DNA from 2 places in the Paenibacillus durus genome. Region 1 is predicted to be linked to the other one. Evidence: predicted binding sites of a transcription regulator. Region 1 holds the regulator's gene; the other holds the start of a gene.
What was found. Region 1 encodes Rex, which represses fermentation and respiration genes when NADH is low (regulators of the CRP and FNR family bind a similar motif). Its sites were predicted from a motif close to TTGTGAAATATTTCACAA; they were not measured.

Region 1 (3,419 bases):
TGCGTCCGAAGATATCACTGTACTCGGGCAAGGCGTTGAAGGAGGAAGCCGAAGCAAGCTGCTCCGCCGGTTCCAGGAGAATTCAGCTTCCGTCCTGCTTGGAACGAGCAGCTTCTGGGAAGGCGTCGATATCCCTGGTGACGCGCTAACCTGTCTGGCAATCGTCAGACTGCCTTTTCAGCCGCCTAACCATCCGCTCGCAGAGGCGAAGGCCGAGCTATTGCAGGCGCAGAAGAAGAATCCGTTCATGAAGCTGTCCGTGCCTCAAGCCGTAATCCGTTTTAAGCAGGGCTTCGGCCGCCTTGTACGGACCGCGCAGGATCGCGGCATTGTTATTGTTTATGATACCAGAGTAATCGAATCTTATTACGGTAAGTATTTCCTGTACTCGCTGCCAGGACCTAAAATGGAGCATATGTCGACGGAACAAATGGTCCCCCGCATCGCCGAATGGCTACAGCAAGACGGCGCATCCTAATAAAAATACTCGATTGGCCATTGTATAACATAGGCCAATCCAGTCTTTTGCTTTTCAGCACTTCGATCGGCCATTGTATAACATAGGCCAATCCAGTCTTTTGCTTTTCAGCACTTCGATTGGCCATTGTACAACATAGGCCGATCTGCCGATCTTAATCTTTACATGGGTCATACTGTATGTAGATTCCGCCAATTGTCAAGCGTGTCCCGTCAGGGACGAAAAGCGATCCTTCATCCGCCTGATTCAAGGTCCCGCCCAACTTTTGCCGGGCGCCAATTTGCCGTGAGCGGGTGTCCAGAGGGCGGTAGCCCTTGGGGCCCTCCCTTTTAGGGAGGGTTTGGGAGGGTCCTATTTAAAATTTAGGAGGAGAACTCATGAAATCGGACAAAATATCTGAGGCCGTCGTCCGCAGATTGCCAGTATATCTGCGTTTTTTGAACGACCTGCAAAATCGCGAAATCGCCACTGTTTCTTCTCAAGAACTCGGACAACGACTGGATTTAAATCCTGCGCAAATCCGCAAGGATTTGGCCTATTTTGGCGACTTCGGCAGGAAGGGCATTGGTTATGACGTACCCTACCTGATCGAAAAAATCCGCCACATCCTGAAGCTCGACCAACAGATTAATGTTGTTCTGGTAGGAGCGGGGAATCTGGGTCAGGCGCTGTCCAATTACAATATTTATCTGAAAGATACAATGAAAATTACGGCCGTCTTTGATTCCTACCCGCCGAAGATCGGGACCAAGATCAATACTTTGACCGTTCAGCCTATGGATGAACTTGCAAGTACCGTACGCGAGCAGGGCATTCGCATAGGCATTATTACCGTGCCCGAGCAGGAGGCGCAAAAAGTAGCGGATATTCTTATCGGAGCCGGCATTGAAGCGATCCTGAATTTCGCTCCGGTAATCCTGAAGACGCCGCCTGAGATTCGTGTGCATGCGGCGGATTTTACGACCGACCTGCAAAGTCTGGCTTACTATCTGCATGAAGGAAAGGACGAAGAAGAGCATGGGTACTAAATGGATGATCCGAAACGGCAAATTTGCCGTGCCTGGCGCGGATAAGCCTGTTTTTGAAGGATATATGGTAATTGATAACGATTTGATTACGTACATAGGGGAAGAAGCGCCCGTTCTTGAAGAAGACGTACCTGTCTTTGAAGGCAACCGCCTGCTGTTCCTTCCGGGGCTTGTCAATACGCATGGGCATGCGGCGATGTCGCTGCTGCGCGGTTATGGAGACGATCTTGCCCTTCAGGTATGGCTTCAGGAAAAAATGTGGCCAATGGAAGGGAAATTCACCGGAGACGACGTCTACTGGGGAACCGCACTCTCGGTGCTGGAAATGCTCAAGGGCGGGACAACGACGTTTCTTGATATGTATGATCATATGGACCGGGTGGCTGAGGTGGCGGAAGCATCTGGAATACGCGCCGTCCTGATGCGTGGTGTAATCGGGCTGTGCCCGGCAGAGGTGCAGAATCAGAAGCTTGCGGAAGCGGTTGCTTTTGCAAAAAAATGGCATAACGCGGCGGATGGACGGATCACCGCTATGATATCACCCCATTCGCCGTATACTTGTCCTCCGGATTATATCGAGAAATTTGTCCAGGCGGCGCATGACCTCGACCTGCCTATTCATACGCATATGTCCGAAACGCGGCGGGAAGTGGAGCAAAATGAAGCGGATTACGGCCTTCGGCCCGTTGCCCATCTGGAGAAGCTCGGGATGTTCACCCGGCCGTCGCTAGTGGCGCACGCTGTCCATCTGAACGATGAGGAAATCGAAATTCTTGCCCGCAATCAAGTTGGCGTCTCGCATAATCCGGGCAGCAATCTGAAGCTGGCAAGCGGCGTGGCGCGCGTTCCCGAGCTGCTGAAGGCCGGTGTTACGGTATCGCTCGGAACGGATGGCGCGGCAAGCAACAACAACCTGGACATGTTCGAGGAGATGCGTCTAGCCGCGCTGATTCATAAAGGAGTGTCCGGCGATCCGACGGCGGTTCCGGCAGGCGAGGCCCTGCGTATAGCTACGGAGTATGGCGCAAAGTCTTTATTCCTTAATCAAGTGGGAAGGCTCGCGCCGGGAATGAAAGCTGATTTCATCGCCATTGATATTGACCAGCCACATCTGCTTCCGCATACGGATCTGATATCCCATACCGTATACTCGGCGAGCGCCAAGGACGTAGAGCATGTATGGGTCGACGGCAAGCAGATCATTAAGCACGGGGAATGCCTGACCTTGGACGAAGAGGCAATCCGGCGCAAGGCGCAGGAAGCATTCGAGGGACTGCTGAATCGGTAAATTTAAGGAGCTTTCGCTGACAGCCTGTACGACTACTGGAACAAAGGAAACAAGAGCCTCGTCATTTTGGGACGGCGGTAATGTTTCTTCCTAAGAAGGAGAGCTGCACGTTGAGAAAAAGGAGAAAATGGATCTACTACGGGGTGTTTCTGGCCCTGCTCCTTCTGTTCGGATTATATCAATTTTTTGCCTACGTGCTGAAGGATCAATGGAGCGAGCGCAGCGCAGCCGAAGCTGCGGCAATTAGCGGGGCGGGCCTAACCGAGATTGATAAAGCGGAGAAATCGGTATGGGATGAGAACTCTATTTATTGGGTGATTACTGGCAAAAGCAAGACCGGCTCCGATATGATGGTGTGGGTGCGTTTTACTGTTGACGGCAAGCCGGCCAAAGGAGAGAACGCCGTGCATGCGCAGGAGCTGTCTCAGGGAGTATCCGAGGATAAAATGCGGCAGATTATCGCTTCCTCCATTCCGGGTGCCAAGATCGAGCGTTTGCTTCCCGGCGCCTATAACGGCGAGTACGCCTGGCAGCTTTTTTATAAAGAGGGGGACCGCTACTATTACCGGTTCTACCGCTTCTCGGACGGTGAGCAGATCGGCGACGGCTACAGCCTGCCCAATCG
Region 2 (3,419 bases), 2.7 Mb from region 1:
GACGCCTGTTATCAGCGTGCCGATACCGGAAATCTGCAGCGCCAGCGAGTAGTAGTTATTGCCGACAGTCGGGCTGAACTCCAGGCTCGCCAGCGGGAAGTAGGCGGACCAGCCGGCATCCGGCGACCCGCCGATGACGAACGAAATATTCAGCAGCATGGCTCCGAAGAAGAAGAGCCAGAAGCTGACCGCGTTAAGACGCGGGAAGGCGACGTCGCGCGCGCCGATTTGCAGCGGCACGACGACGTTCATAAGACCGATAATAAAGGGCATGGCCATGAACAGAATCATAATCAGACCGTGGGTCGTAAAGACCTCATTGTAATGCTGCGCGTCAAGAAATTTCATGTCCGGCGCGGCGGTCTGCAGACGCATCATCAATGCGTCGATGCCTCCGCGGAACAGCATAAGCAGGGCGGCCAGGATGTACATGACGCCGATCCGCTTGTGATCCACGGTGGTCAGCCATTCCCGCCACAGCCATCCCCATTTTCTAAACACGGTTAAACCCACGACAATCCCGATCGATGCCAGGGCAATGCTGATCATCGCCCCGTAGATCAGGGGTTCGCCGTGAACCTTGAATTTTTCCAAATCAAAATTCATTGGGAGGACTCCTTTCAGGTTGTTCAAGTAAGTCTGGAATTAGTTGCTCTGGTGCGAATGTTCATTATTGTCCATTTCCATATTGCTATGGTCCATATTGCTATGATCCATATCCATATGCTCGCTGTGTTCTCCCGGCGGAGGACTGAAGGTCAGATGTGTGGACGAGAACGTCTCGCGTCCTACATGGGCCGTAGCCAGCAGCGATTTGAACTTGTCTTCCGTAAGCTGAGAAGCGGTACTCTTGACGTCATTTACCCATTTGTCATAGTCGTCGCTGCTCATCGAGGTTGCCGTGAACTCCATTTGAGCATAGCCCTTGCCGCTGAAGTTCGTATTTCTTCCGAGAAAATCGCCCTGAGTCTCCGCAACGAGATTCAGATAAGTGGTCATATCGCTCATCGCATACTTTTGTCCGGCGAGTTGCGGAATCCAGAAGCTGGCAATCGGTCCGAAAGAGTACAATCTGAACTCAACCGGACGATTCACGGGGAAGTTCACGTAGTTAACCGTTTCAATGCCTTCCTCCGGATAGCTGAAATGCCATTTCCAGTTGGAGGATGATGCGTAAATGACCAGCGGCTTCTGATCCTTGTAGTCTGCCGGAACATTCTCCACCGCGTTCGTCGTCCTTACGGTTACTACCGACAGGAAGGCGACGATGATGATCGGAATAGCGATCCAGGTTGCTTCCAGCCATTTATTTCCTTCCTCATGCGGAGGAATATACCCTTCGTTGCTTTTTTTTGCGCGGTACTTCACCAACATGATAATGTAGAGAATGTAGACCACGGCCAGGACGCCGAGCATCACCAGAATGGACAGGATGATCGTGTCGGACAGCGTTTTTGCCGCCGGACCTTGCGGATTCAGAACGGTAAGCGAACCGCATCCGGGCAGCAGCAGGAAAAGGCTGAAAAACATTGCGTATAACGGCCCTTTTTTGTTCATGATGAACTCCTTTCCTTTAATACTAGTTTCATTAACCGGATAACATTAACCTCTATCTATATTAAAAATTCCTTAAAGGGAATGCAAAATACACAATATAGCTTTATATCCATATAAATCCTATATAATGGCGATTTATTTAATTTTGTGTGTAGAAACTGTTACAAAAAGACGAAAGATGTGATATAAATCACTGTCATTACGCGGTTTTCGGGATATTCTATAATGTTCAAACTTTGTTCATAATTTCACTATTGTTGCTAAGTTTGTCACAAATATAATCGCCTGCTGAACAGCTTTTTCCCCGCAAGTAACAACTTTTTTGCCTGCTGGTTACAATCTCTCCAATTCACCTCCTTCTATTTATGCTATCTTTACAGTAAGAAAAAGAGATTGAAGATATATAGAATAGGAGACTTGGGGCCTTGTCGATCAGAAAAACCATGCTATGCGTTATTGTATTCATCCTTGCTTTGGGCTTAGTACCGGGTGTGCTTGCCGCGGAGAGCGGCGAAATGAAGTTGGGGATTAATGACAGCGTTACGGATATCCGCGCTGTGTCCGTGGGGTATACCTTTTATGTGCCGGTGCGTGCGCTTGCGGACAAATTGAAGCTCAGCCTTGGGGGAACGCCGGAGGATTTGATGCTGTCGGGTGACAGAGGAAGGATTAGAATTTTGAAGGAAGGAAAAGGAATCGCGGGAGACGGGACGGAAATAAGCTTGACCGTCTTTAAGCGCGGCGGCAAGCTGATGATTCCTCTGAAAATCGTCACGCTGCTGGGCTATTCCGTGTCCTATAAGCCGGTACAGTATTTGCTGCGGATTACGGATGGCTCTCAGGTGCTGGATGACGAAGCGTTTGCCGAGAAGTTCAAGGAGATGCTGAAACCGGAGGAGCCGCCTCAGCCCGCACCAAGCCCCTCTCCGGCTCCGAATCCGCCCAAACCGGTAGCATCCGGGAAAATCGTCTATTTGACCTTCGACGACGGACCGTCGGCGACGACCGGACATCTGCTGGATATCCTGGACAAGCACGGCGCGAAGGCGACTTTTTTCATGCTGGGACCGAACATCGAGCGTTACCCTAGCCAGGTGAAGCGGATGGTCAAATCGGAGCATGGCCTTGGCCTGCATGGCATAACCCATGTGAAGAATAAATTTTATGCATCTCCGGCTGCGGCGCTGAAGGAAATGAACCAGGGCAACGCCGATCTTAAAGCGGTCTCCGGACGCACCACTAAGCTGATCCGCCCGCCGTACGGCAGCAAGCCGTATTTTACGAAGGCTTTTAGAGATAAAGTACTTGGCAGCGGTTATCATCTTTGGGATTGGAACGTCGATTCCTTAGACTGGAAATATAAGAGCGCCGGCGATTTGATCTATACCAATGTAGTCAGCCAGGTGAACAAACTGGACAAGTACGGCGTTAATCCCGTCATACTGATGCATGACCAGAAAGCGACGCTTCAGGTGCTGCCCCGTATTTTGGATTATCTCCACAAGAAAGGCTATCGATACGAAATCATAACATCCGATCTTAAGCCGCTGAACTTCTGGCATGATACGCGGTGATTCGTATGCTGCTCTCCAGATGGCAACGGGTATCCGCTGCCGCTAAATCAGAGTACACCGTTAAAAAAAGCGTCCCGAAGAACCGTTTGCGGTTCCGAAGGACGCTTTTTTGAAAATTAGGAATTATAAGCTGCTCTTATTCACCGAATAGATAGTGGACCAGCATGTCAACCAGCTCCGCCTTGAGGCGGCCGGCCGAAACGCCTTCGCCGGAGAACACGATGCGGTCCACAACGCTGCTGACCGACTCGAAGACAACAACGGAGGCGGCTTCCAGGTCAGAGGTGC

Region 2: a site for Rex is predicted at 1,815-1,832, ahead of qoxA (cytochrome aa3 quinol oxidase subunit II). Genes of this name have one in related genera too.

What each region holds. Positions count from the first base shown of each region.
Region 1 is NZ_CP009288.1:3,896,253-3,899,671, reverse strand. It holds gene dinG (ATP-dependent DNA helicase DinG) at 1-478, shown strand, start outside; gene PDUR_RS16625 (redox-sensing transcriptional repressor Rex) at 856-1,506, shown strand; gene PDUR_RS16620 (amidohydrolase) at 1,496-2,794, shown strand; gene PDUR_RS16615 (cell wall elongation regulator TseB-like domain-containing protein) at 2,905-3,419, shown strand, end outside.
Region 2 is NZ_CP009288.1:1,240,973-1,244,391, forward strand. It holds gene qoxB (cytochrome aa3 quinol oxidase subunit I) at 1-606, opposite strand, end outside; gene qoxA (cytochrome aa3 quinol oxidase subunit II) at 646-1,557, opposite strand; gene PDUR_RS05635 (polysaccharide deacetylase family protein) at 1,983-3,131, shown strand; gene PDUR_RS05640 (TetR/AcrR family transcriptional regulator) at 3,268-3,419, opposite strand, start outside.